4 regions of the Bacillus sp. 41-22 genome follow, and region 2 is predicted to be linked to each of the others. Evidence: riboswitches for the same ligand, from Rfam matches in the RefSeq annotation. Region 2 holds a riboswitch; each other region holds the start of a gene.

Region 1 (3,199 bases), 330 kb from region 2:
CATTGCCGTAGCTAGCCGAATAATAAGATTTCACAACCTTACCTGCAGCAGCAGCTTGAATAGAGACATTTCCTTGTGCTGCTATATCTATACCATAATGCATTTGCTCCCAGCGCATATCAAAAGTGGAGCTGATTTTCCCTTGAGTAGGGAATTTGAAAACTGCTGGAATTGATGCAGGTTGAGCTGTTTTAGCTTGTGGTTGATTTTGCACTACATAGTGTTTTGCTACATATCCGTATCCTGTGCCAAAACGAATTTTATACCAAGTACCTACCGTTTCTACTACTTGTACTTGTGTACCATTTTGTAATGAGCCAAGTAGAGTGCCACTTGTGCTAGCATTGCTACGCACATTTAATTTTGGTGTTGCAACAGTATAAGAAGGAGAACCTTGTACTGTTACACCTTTTACTAGAGGTGTGGATCCATTAGATACAAATGTTTTTTGTACGTAACCAATTTGACCGTTATGTAATATTTTGTACCAATCTCCTTGTTCACCTTGAATGGTAATGAATTGACCATTTGGTAATATATCTAGAATAGAAGACTCTGTATTAGGTTCAGAACGAACGTTTAATGCGTTTGCATTTACGATATATTGAGACTTTGGTTGAACATTTTTTTTGAATAGAATTGCATCTTTTTTCATATAGCCTGTTTTGTTGTTAACAGATACTTTATACCAATCTTGAACTGTTTCAAGAATAGTAACCGGGCTATTAAATCGAATGGTATCAACTATTGCACTGTCTGTATGGCTATTTTGATGTAGTGCAACGTTGTCAATTTTTACATATCCAGTTTTTACTGTAGATGGTTGCTTAGCAGCCGCTGTTTGTATATCGGATTCTCCCATAGAAGGAAGTAAAGAAGCAATTGCGATAGTAGTTGCTGTTAAAGCTGTGGCTTTCATATTCATGTAATAAAGACCTCCTCTAGTTGTATAGTTGTAATTTTATTATAGTATAAAGATATAATATATTGGTCGTATTCACATAAATGTAATATGAAATCAATAAAAATAATGTCAGAAGAGAGATTCGTATATAAATATTGTATATATCATTTGTGAGGTCGCATTTATATTTGTTTAACACGTTAAGAATTAATTCTTAATTAAGAAAATTAAAACAGTTGATGATGTCTTATGGCGATGTTATACTGACAGTGATAATTTTATAGTTTGCTAGGAGGGCTGGTGTTGCCAGCTGAGAGTAGGGCCATAAGCCTTTGATCCTTTTTATTACCTGATCTAGATTATGCTAGCGTAGGGAAGCAATTCGGACATTAACAATGAGTCCCCGTTTCTTTGCGTATAGAAACGGGGCTTTTTTATTTGAAAATTTCATATTAACACCACTAGGGGTGCTTTTCGTGCTGAGAGAGGAATAATCCTTAACCCTTACAACACCTGATCTAGATAATACTAGCGAAGGGAAGTGGAACAACGAATAAATTATAATTTTATTTGCTGTAACCACTTCTTATATACAGAAGTGGTTTTTTTATTGAGATAAATAGATATATAGGAAGGGGAATTATTAATGAAATTTTGTGAAAGATTATTTGATACGGTGCAGCCTGTTTGGGAGAAAAGTCATAATCATCCGTTTGTAGTAGGTATGGGGGATGGTACGTTGGAAAAAGACAAATTCCAGTACTATATTATTCAAGATTATTTATATTTGTTAGATTATGCAAAGCTATATGCAATTGGGGTTGTAAAGGCAACGAATCCACAAGTTATGGCAAAATTTGCAGAGCAAATTGATGGGATTTTAAATGGAGAAATGACGATCCATAAACAGTATGCAAATAAACTTGGCATTACTGTAGAGGAGATAGAATCTGCGAAACCATCTGCTAAAAATTTAGCCTATACAAATTACATGATGTCTGTATCTCAAAATGGCACACTTGCAGAATTAATATCAGCTTTACTTCCATGTATGTGGAGCTATTGGGAGATCGGAAAGCGTTTAAATGATATTCCTGGAGCAAGCGATCATGAGTTCTTTGGAGAGTGGATTCAAGGATATTGTTCTGAAGAATACGGTAACCTTTGTATTTGGTTAATAGATTTATTAAATGAAATGGCAGTTGGAAAGTCAGAGAAAGAGCTAGACCGATTAGAGGAGATTTTCTTATATTCCAGCCGATTTGAATATTTATTCTGGGATATGGCTTATCGTAAGGAGATGTGGGGTTTTGAGGAGCAAGAACATACTACAGTTTCATAATGTTTCCTTTCATTATGATGAGAAACCAATCATCAATGAATTAAATGCTTCTATACAAGATAAAGAGTTTGTAAGTATTATCGGGCCGAGTGGATGCGGGAAAAGTACTTTATTTCGCCTTATTTCAGGCTTAGAAGAGGCAAGTACTGGACAGATAGAGCTGACAAAAACAAAGAGTCATCCTGTAGGGTATATGCCCCAAAAAGATATGCTCTTGCCGTGGAGGACGATTATTGAGAATGCTGCCCTGCCGCTAGAGTGCCAAGGTGTGCAGAAGAAAGAAGCGCAAGTAAAAGCGAAAGAACTGTTACATAAATTTGGTTTACAAGGGTACGAGAAAAAATATCCGAAAGATTTATCTGGTGGTATGAGGCAACGCGTATCTTTTATCCGAACTTTATTAACAGGCGGGGAGATATTATTGTTAGATGAACCGTTTAGCGCATTGGACGCTTTAACGAAGGCATCTTTGCAAGAATGGTTGTTTGAACAATGGAAAGAGTGGGAAAAAACAATTTTATTTATCACTCATGATGTTGAAGAAGCATTGTTTCTTTCTAATCGAATTTTGGTTGTAGAAAATCAACCGATAGCAACTTTAACTGAGCGAATTGTGCCGCTTGATCGTAACCGAACAAGAAAAGATTTATATAAGCCTGAAGTGTTAGCGCTTAAAGAAGAGCTCCTTAGTATGTTACAAAGGCAGGTACTCGTATGATGAATCGCTTGAAGGAGTTATTACCTGCCCTAATATTAAGTGGAATTTTACTTGCTCTGTGGGAAGTAGGAGCAAGAATTGTAGATGAGATGTACATTTTGCCATCACCTTCTGCAATTGTAATGAAGATATGGGCGCTGAAAGATATATTATTTACGGTTCATTTACCTGCAACGTTGTACGTCGTTTTAATAGGCGTTGTTATTTCTATCGTACTGGGCGTAGGGCTAGCAAT
Region 2 (3,199 bases):
AACTGACGGCCTTTTGAAGTAATGTGAATATCTTTACCACGTTTTTCAAGCAAGAACGAATTGAATAACTTGTCGATAATATCAGCTCGTGTAGCTACAGTACCTAATCCACCAGTTGACTTTAACGTGTCAGCAAGTTGTTTGTTTTGCGTATCCATGTATTTTGTTGGGTTTTCCATCGCTGAAAGTAATGTTGCTTCATTAAAACGTGCAGGTGCTTTCGTTTGACCTGATGTTTGGACAATTAGTTTTATGTTTAATGTATCGCCTTTTTCGATGCGAGGTAAGATTTGTTCTTTTACATCATCGCTTACATCATCATCTTCAAATCGATTTTCATAAACCTCTTTCCAACCAGCATGTAAAATCGTTTTTCCGCGTGCGATGAACGTTTCGTCACCAATTTTCGTGCGCAATGTTAGTTGTTCATATTCAAAGGCCGGGAATAAAACAGCTAAGAAACGTTTTACAACTAAGTCATAAATTTTACGTTCTTTATCTGTGAAAGCTGAGAAGTTTACATAGCTCTCTGTTGGAATAATTGCGTGATGATCACTTACTTTACTATCATCAACAAATGATTTATTAGATTTTACAGGTTTCTGCAATACTTTATGTGCTAAAGGACGGTATTCTCCAACTCCGCAAGCCTTCAGACGCTCTGGAAGTGTTCCGACAATATCAGATGAAATATAGCGTGAATCTGTACGAGGGTACGTTAAAACTTTATGCTGTTCATATAATTTTTGCATAATGTTTAATGTTTCTTTCGCAGAGTAACCAAATATTTTATTCGCATCACGTTGTAGCTCAGTTAAATCGTAAAGACCAGGGGCGAACGATTTCTTTTGTTTTTTATCAATGTCTACAACAGTAGCATTTTGCTTACTAATTTTGTTCACGATTGCATCAGTTTTTTCTTTATTAAAGCTACGGCTATTTCCTTTTGTATCTTGCCAAGTTAGCTTTAATCTCTCAGCTGTTTGAGCTTCGATACCATAGTAAGTTTGAGCTTTGAAATGTTTGATTTCATCTTCACGGCTTGCAATCATGGCTACAGTAGGTGTTTGAACACGACCACAATTTAGTTGGGCATTAAAGCGAGTAGTTAATGCTCGAGTCGCATTAAGTCCGATATACCAGTCAGCCTCTGAACGTGCGACAGCTGAAGCGTATAGATTGTCATATGCTTTTCCTGGTTTTAAATTTGCGAAGCCATCTTTAATTGCTTTATCGGTAACAGATGAAATCCATAGACGTTTAATCGGTTTCTGCATTTTAACTTTATCGATAATCCAGCGTGCGACCAACTCGCCCTCACGACCGGCGTCAGTAGCTATAATGATTTCATTTACATCTTTTCTAAGAAGCTGACTTTTTACAGCGTTAAACTGTTTCCCTGTTTGTTTAATAACGGTTAGTTTTAAACGCTCCGGTAGCATTGGTAAATCTTCTAAATTCCACTGTTTATATTTCACATCATAGCTTTCTGGATCAGCTAATGTAACGAGATGACCTAAAGCCCAAGTAACAATATATTTACTACCTTCAAGATAGCCGTTCCCTTTTTTATCACATTTCAGTACACGTGCGATATCACGTGCAACAGAAGGTTTTTCAGCAATTACAATACTTTTTGCCATATTTAAAAACATCCTTTCAAATTTCCATACGTTAAATATAGCATACATCTTTGTTCTATTCAGTCTTGCTGACGGTTTGAGTTATTTGTGGTGAAATATACGTGTGAGAGTTTTACTTATATAAAGGCGAAGAATGGTTGAACCAGGAGAGTTCTGATCTCTATCATTCTATAAAAGTAAAGAACTTGTTATTTTACTAGAATAAGAGTAGACTTTGAAGTAGATGAATAATAAACACATGGGAGTTTGTGGATGCAAACTGAGAGTATGACTAGTCCGTCATTGACCATTTGAACCTGTTGGATAATGCCAGCGTAGGGAGAGTGTAAAAGCACATGTTCAGGCACTTTGCGTACGCGCAAAGTGCCTTTTTGTGTATCTCCCATTACTATAGTTAGGAGATGAAAAGGATGAATATGAAAGAAATTAGTAAAGTAGTGGATTTGGTGAGAGAGTCTAATCCACTCGTGCATAATATTACAAATGTTGTTGTAACAAATTTTACAGCAAACGGTTTGTTAGCATTAGGAGCATCACCTATAATGGCGTATGCAAAAGAAGAAGTAGCAGAAATGGCTAGCATTGCGGGAGCCCTTGTTTTAAATATGGGTACACTTCGTCCTGAAGAGGTAGAAGCGATGTTACTTGCTGGTAAATCAGCAAATAAGAATGATGTACCAGTATTGTTTGATCCAGTTGGGGCAGGAGCAACTTCTTATCGAACAGAAGTTGCGAGATATATTCCAGCTGAAATCGATTTAGCTGTTATCCGCGGAAATGCGGCTGAAATAGCTAACGTTATTAATGAGAAATGGGAAATTAAAGGTGTAGATGCTGGTACTGGAAACGGTAATGTTTTAAATATTGCAAAACAGGCAGCGGATGAATTAAATACAGTTGCGATAATTACTGGACAAGAAGATGTTGTTACAGATGGAGAGCGAACTATTCTTATTCGAAATGGCCATCCTATTTTAACGAAAGTTACTGGAACAGGTTGTTTACTAACTTCTGTAATAGGAGCATTTGTAGCGGTAGAAAAGGATTATGTAAAGGCAGCAGTAGCCGCATTAACATTCTATGGAGTAGCAGCAGAAGTAGCGGCTTCGAAAACAGTAGAGAATGGACCAGGAAGCTTTCAAATTGAATTTTTAAATCAGTTAGCGAATACAACTTCAGATGATATTGAGAAGTATGGAAAGATTGAGGTTATACAGTAAGGAGAGGAACTAGATGTCGCGCATTACAATGGATGAAATGTCTAGGTTATTACCAGTATATTTTATTATGGGAAGTAACAATTGTACGAAGGAGCCACTACAAGTATTGAGAGATGCACTAGAAGGTGGTATAACAATTTTTCAACTTCGTGAAAAGGGAGAAGGGGCTTTAACGGGAGAGAAACGTATTGATTTTGCGAAAGAACTACAAGCGCTTTGCAAGGAGTACGGTGTACCATTCATCGTAAATGATGATGTGGAACTAGCCCTCGAGTTAGATGCAGATGGCGTGCATGTTGGACAAGATGATGAAGGAATTACTTCTGTTCGTGAAAA
Region 3 (3,199 bases), 700 kb from region 2:
CATCATCACGCTGATGAGCCGTTTTATGCCCTTTCGCAAGGTCGGCTGCATGCGCAGCGATTTTGTACGTAATAACCCCTTCGCGAACATCATCTTTGTTCGGTAAACCTAAATGTTCTTTCGGGGTTACATAACAAAGCATCGCCGTTCCAAACCAGCCGATCATCGCAGCACCAATCGCTGAAGTAATATGATCATAACCTGGTGCAATATCTGTCGTTAACGGCCCAAGTGTATAGAACGGCGCACCCTGACAAATATCAAGTTCTTTCTCCATATTTTCTTTAATTAAATGCATCGGTACATGCCCAGGTCCTTCAATCATAACTTGCACATCATGTTTCCAAGCAATTTTTGTTAATTCACCAAGTGTTTCAAGCTCAGAAAACTGCGCTTCGTCATTTGCATCTGCAATAGAACCTGGACGTAATCCATCTCCAAGAGAGAATGAAACATCGTACTGCTTCATAATTTCACAAATCTCTTCAAAGTGAGTATATAGGAAGTTTTCTTTATGATGGAATAAACACCACTGCGCCATAATTGAACCACCGCGCGAAACAATACCTGTCATACGCTTTGCAGTAATTGGAATGTAACGAAGTAATACACCAGCGTGAATCGTGAAGTAATCAACGCCTTGCTCCGCCTGCTCAATTAACGTATCACGATACACTTCCCACGTTAAATCCTCTGCAATTCCGTTTACTTTTTCAAGCGCTTGATAAATTGGCACAGTTCCAACTGGTACCGGAGCATTACGAATAATCCACTCACGTGTTGTATGAATGTTTTTACCTGTAGATAAATCCATAATCGTATCTGCACCCCAGCGAGTCGCCCACGTCATCTTCTCTACTTCTTCTGCAATAGAAGACGATACAGCAGAGTTTCCGATATTTGCATTTACCTTCACGTGAAAATTACGTCCAATTATCATCGGTTCCGCTTCAGGATGGTTAATGTTCGCCGGCAAAATCGCACGACCTTCTGCAATCTCCTTACGAACAAATTCAGGCTCTACCCCTTCACGAATCGCAACATATTCCATCTCAGACGTAATAATGCCATTACGCGCATAATGCATTTGCGAAACATTTGCACCTTGCTTCGCTCTAAGCGGCTTACGATCCATTTGCGGGAAAACAGGTGTATGTTTTGAAGCTACTTTCACACCGTCATCCTCAGGTTTAATTTCGCGTCCTTCATAAGCTTCCACATCACCACGCCCCAAGGTCCAAGAGTGGCGCGGCGTTGGAATCCCTTTTTCCAGCTCCACTTTATACTCTGGATCTGTATAAGGTCCACTCGTATCATACACACGGATTGGCGGATTTTGAACACCGTTCGTATCGCTTTGTTCAATCTCGCGCATTGGTACTTTCATACCTTCACGTGTTCCATCCACATACACTTTCTTACTTCCTGGTAAACTCGATTTCAATTCAATTTGCTCAGCTGAAACAGACTGTTTCATAACTTTTGTTGCCCCCCTGTTCGTGACAAGGACGAGATATGGCCAGCGCATGCCAAAATAAAAAGAGCCAGGTCCATAAAAGAATAAGGACCTGGCTCATAAAGACATAATTATGTAAAGCCGTTAACTTCCCTACGCTGGTACGAGCCAGATCAGGTCCAAAGGGTTAAGAAGTTCACACGCTTCTCTCTCAGCCTACGCATACGTTAGGCACCCCTAGTTTATCACTGATTTAATTTTCAATACTTTCCCATCATACACTATAATCTGAAAAATGCAAAGTTTATTTCTTTTGTTGTTTACGGAATCATCCAAGTTAAATAATAAGCCTGCACATACGTCATAATCCCAACAATAGTAACGAAGAATAAACTATGCTTCAATGTAAAACGGAACAAATCTGACTCTTTCCCAGCAAGTCCAACTGCCGCACAAGCAATCGCAATTGATTGCGGAGAAATCATTTTACCTGTTACACCGCCCGTTGTATTTGCTGCAACAAGAAGCACTTCAGATACACCGACTTGCTGCGCTGTAATTGCTTGTAAATTCGAGAACAGTGCGTTCGCTGACGTATCTGATCCTGTTAAGAATACGCCAATCCATCCTAAGAATGGTGAGAAGAACGGGAATAATCCGCCAGTTCCTGCAAGTGCTAACGCTAATGTAGAAGATAGACCAGAATAGTTTGCGATAAATGCGAATCCTAATACGAATCCAATAGATAGAATTGGCATTTTTAGTTCATTTAACGTTTCTTTAAATGTTGCTACTGCATCTTTTGCACTCATTTTCAAAATAAAGATAGAAATGATACAAGCAATTAAAATTGCTGTTCCAGTCGCTGATAAAATATCTAATTTCAAGATTGCTTCATAAGGTGTTGGTTTATTTACAATAGGCTCTGCTTTCATTACTAAATTGTGCAAGCTTGGAACTTCAAATTTAAATACGAGACTTTCTAAAGCGCCGCCCGGAGCGAATAACGCTTTAAAGAAACTTTGGCTCCAGATGACTACCATCACAGTCAAAATAATGAACGGAGACCACGCTTTTACTACTTTTCCTACCGTTAGTTTCGGCATAGATGTCGCCGTCGTCGTTGCTGCTACTTCACTATTCGCTTGCTTAGTTTGATAAATTTCTTTCGGCTGCCAAACTTTTAAGAATAGCGATAAACTTACTAAACTTACAAGCGCTGACGTAATATCCGGAAGTTCTGGTCCTAAAAACGTCGCTGTAATAAACTGTGTAATTGCAAATGAACTACCCGCTACAAATAAAGCAGGCCACGTTTGTCTTACTCCTTTAAAGCCATCCATTAAAAATACGATAAAGAACGGAACAAATAAAGATAAGAACGGTAATTGATGCCCAGCCATTTGTCCAATTTTATGCGGATCAATGCCTGTCACTTGTCCAGCAACTGTAATCGGAATCCCCATCGCTCCGAACGCTACTGGTGCAGTATTTGCGATTAAACAAAGACCTGCTGCATATAAAGGATTTAGCCCAAGGCCTGCCAGAAGCGCTGCCGTAATCGCTACTGGTGCACCAAATCCTGCTGCCCCTTCCAAAAATGCTCCAAATGAAAATCCAATTAAAATAACGAGTAAACGATGGTCATTCGTAATGGATAATACAGATGCACGAATGACATCAAATTGACCTGTTTTCACAGAAATTTTATATAAAAATACTGACATAATGATAATCCACGCA
Region 4 (3,199 bases), 1.1 Mb from region 2:
ATACACCAGATAAAGAGGATATTATTATTTCCACAATAGACGAGAAGAATTATATAAAAGTGTGTATTGAAAATAAGGGTGCCCACATTGAAGAAGAACAATTAGATAAAATTTGGGATCGTTTTTATCGAGTAGATGCGGCACGGAAACGTTCACAAGGTGGAACCGGGCTTGGCCTTGCGATTTCAAAAAACATTTTAGAGCTGCACAATGCTGAATATGGGGTCAAGAATACAAAAGATGGTGTGTTATTTTACTTCTATTTACCGAAAAAAGCGTAGACAATACTATCTACGCTTTTTTAATTTATTTTCATATTATCTTTACCTAATCTTTACTTCTAAACAGTATACTTTGAATAGAAAATGAGGTTATGTAAGGAGTCGATGAACCGTGCATAGCAATTGGCTAAGTATAATGGTATTTATTTTCTTTTGTGCATTTATTGTATTTTTAATTGATATTACGATGTGAAAAAAGAGCGCTAAGTTAAGCGCCCTTTTTTTGTGAATTTATTTGATAAGCACTTATGCTTTTGAATAATCTTGGTGAAGTGATAAATAAAAATATAAGTAAAACGGTACATAGAATATAGGAACCAATCATTGTGCTACCGTTAAATATTAAAGAATATAGAATAGCTGATTGACCTTTCGGTGCATATTGTCCCCAGAAAATAATACCGGCAATAAAGTGACAGAAGTAACGAGCTAGACTACCGATAAAAGTAGCAATGATAATGTATCCAATTACTTTCTTTCCTTGGTTTTGTTTTGATGAAGGCTTATCTTTACGGCTACTTAAGTTTGATTGTTCGTTTCCATTCTTATTAGATGCTAGAAGTGCTTTTTGAATTGGACGATAGAATAAACCAGCAAATCCAATGAATGCGAAAGCAACGAAGTATTCAATGATTACTTGAATTGGTGTGACGATAATGGCATCGCCTACGACAATTTGTAATAATCCCCAAATTAAGCCTCCTAAGAAAGCCATTTTGAAGCCCCAGCGGTATGCGATAATAAAGATAGGAATCATAGCGAATGAGATGGAACCGCCTGTTGCTGATATTTTGATTGAAAGTGGTAAAATATCGATGACCAAGGCGAAGGCTGCAAGAATAGCAGATTCGATCATCGCTTGTAAATTGGTGTTACGCATGTTGTCTCCCCCTAAATCCAAGTTGCAAAAAAAGAATAGATATCATAGGAGGATACGAAATACGTAAATAAAAAAAGAGGTGTGTATTTCGGACGTTTGCACAATTCCTGCGTTAGCATTAACTAACAGGTTCAAAGGGTCGGAACGAATTGTTCCCTCTCAGCGGTAAGGCTCCCCCTGTGATAACGAGATTCTTTATTTGCTATTGTTCATTGTAAGCGAAATGGATGAGAATGGCAAATGAATACCGTATGACAATTATTGAAATAGAATTGTAGCGAAATGTTAATAAATATGAAGCAAAAGGGTATAGTCCAATTGAAATAGAGTATGATATAATTTTTCTGAAAATAATTATCATTCTCTTCTGAGGGGGAAGGTTATGAGCTTAGTAGATATTAAAATTGGCGAGAAAGTGTTAGTAAAAAGTATTCAGTCTTTAGATCAGTTATTAAAGCGTAGACTAGCTGCTTTCGGTCTCGCGGAAGGAAGCGAACTTCGCTTGAAACAGAAAGCGATGTTTAAAGGTCCTTGTACATTGGAGTGTCGTGGACAGTTAATTAGTATTCGTCATTGTGACGCGAAAATGATAAAGGTGGAATTAGCGTGAATAAGGTTGCTTTGCTAGGGAATCCGAATACAGGGAAAACATCATTATTTAATGCACTTACTGGTTCTTATGAATATGTAGGAAACTGGAGCGGTGTAACAGTAGAAAAGAAGGTTGGTAAATTAAAAGATAAGCAAGGAACATTAATTGATTTACCAGGCGTTTATGATTTGAATCCAGTTTCACGTGATGAAGGTGTCGTTACGAATTTTCTACTAACAGATGAATTTCATCATATGTTAAATATAGTGGATTCTTCTCAATTTGAGCGAAATATGCATTTAACATTGCAATTACTTGAATTTGGTAAGCCCGTTTCAATTGGTTTAAATATGATTGATGTGGCAAAGCAAAGAGGAATTGTGATTAATGTAAAAAGGCTATCAGAAATATTAGGTGTAACAGTCGTTCCTGTCATCGCAAGAACCGGAAAAGGCTGTGAAGAATTACTTACTACTCTTCATGAAGAGAAACAAAAAGAGAAAAAGCCATTCATTATTTCATATGGCGTACAAATGGATGAAGGAATTGGAGAGGTAATCGCTCTTTTAGAGACAGCGAATTATGAGCATCCGAGATGGTTAGCCCTTCAATTTTTAAGCAATAACGAAGTAGTAGAAAAAGAAATGAAAGCATTACCAATTTATAAGGAACTTATAGCCATTCGATCTCGTTTAGATGGAAAACTTGATTGTACGTTGGAAGAGCACATTTACAAGACTCGTGAAGCGTATATTGAAAAGTTAAAAACAAATGTTATGCAACATGAGAAAGAAGGAAAAATTCCTTTTTCAGAAAAAATTGATAGGTTAATTACACATAAAATTTTAGGACTTCCAATCTTTTTAGCAGTTATGTTTTTTATTTTTCAGGTTACGTTTACGTGGATTGGTACACCTTTATCTGATATGCTTGATGGATTTTTTGGCGGACAACTTACTGATTGGGTTACAGCTGGGCTCACAAGTGTTGGGGCTTCTGACTTTATTCAAGCACTCGTTACAGAAGGTATTATTGCTGGTGTTGGTGCGGTATTAGTATTCGTTCCACAAATCTTTGCACTATTCTTCTTCATTTCATTATTAGAAGACTCAGGATATATGGCACGAATTGCAGTTGTTATGGATAGAATTATGGAGTTTTTCGGTTTAAACGGAAAAGCATTTATTCCGATGATTATCGGCTTTGGATGTAACGTTCCAGGTATTATGGCAGCGAGAACGATTGAACAAGAAAAAGAAAGGTTACTTACAGTTCTTGTAACACCGTTTATGTCTTGTTCGGCACGTTTACCTGTATATGCACTATTTGCGGGAGTTTTCTTCCCTCATAGTCAGGCGACTGTTGTGTTCTCTTTATATATCGCAGGGATTGTTCTTGCATTACTCGTTACAAAAATTATGTCTCTTACTATTTTAAAAGCAGAAA

Evidence for each region. Region 2 has a riboswitch for thiamine pyrophosphate ahead of thiM (hydroxyethylthiazole kinase). Riboswitches for the same ligand answer to the same signal wherever they lie in the genome.
Region 1: it holds a riboswitch for thiamine pyrophosphate, as region 2 does, so the genes downstream of both, tenA (thiaminase II) here and thiM (hydroxyethylthiazole kinase) in region 2, are expected to answer to the same signal.
Region 3: it holds a riboswitch for thiamine pyrophosphate, as region 2 does, so the genes downstream of both, thiC (phosphomethylpyrimidine synthase ThiC) here and thiM (hydroxyethylthiazole kinase) in region 2, are expected to answer to the same signal.
Region 4: it holds a riboswitch for thiamine pyrophosphate, as region 2 does, so the genes downstream of both, LCF45_RS23745 (energy-coupled thiamine transporter ThiT) here and thiM (hydroxyethylthiazole kinase) in region 2, are expected to answer to the same signal.

What each region holds. Positions count from the first base shown of each region.
Region 1 is NZ_CP084035.1:740,296-743,494, forward strand. Features, by position in the region: gene LCF45_RS03765 (SH3 domain-containing protein) at 1-925, opposite strand, end outside; TPP riboswitch at 1,185-1,297, shown strand; TPP riboswitch at 1,358-1,461, shown strand; gene tenA (thiaminase II) at 1,551-2,246, shown strand; gene LCF45_RS03775 (ABC transporter ATP-binding protein) at 2,215-2,964, shown strand; gene LCF45_RS03780 (ABC transporter permease) at 2,964-3,199, shown strand, end outside.
Region 2 is NZ_CP084035.1:414,685-417,883, forward strand. Features, by position in the region: gene topB (DNA topoisomerase III) at 1-1,643, opposite strand, end outside; TPP riboswitch at 1,872-1,981, shown strand; gene thiM (hydroxyethylthiazole kinase) at 2,054-2,863, shown strand; gene thiE (thiamine phosphate synthase) at 2,877-3,199, shown strand, end outside.
Region 3 is NZ_CP084035.1:4,974,816-4,978,014, forward strand. Features, by position in the region: gene thiC (phosphomethylpyrimidine synthase ThiC) at 1-1,477, opposite strand, end outside; TPP riboswitch at 1,590-1,705, opposite strand; gene lldP (L-lactate permease) at 1,777-3,199, opposite strand, start outside.
Region 4 is NZ_CP084035.1:4,615,000-4,618,198, reverse strand. Features, by position in the region: gene LCF45_RS23750 (sensor histidine kinase) at 1-281, shown strand, start outside; gene LCF45_RS23745 (energy-coupled thiamine transporter ThiT) at 490-1,161, opposite strand; TPP riboswitch at 1,248-1,349, opposite strand; gene LCF45_RS23740 (FeoA family protein) at 1,544-1,771, shown strand; gene feoB (ferrous iron transport protein B) at 1,768-3,199, shown strand, end outside.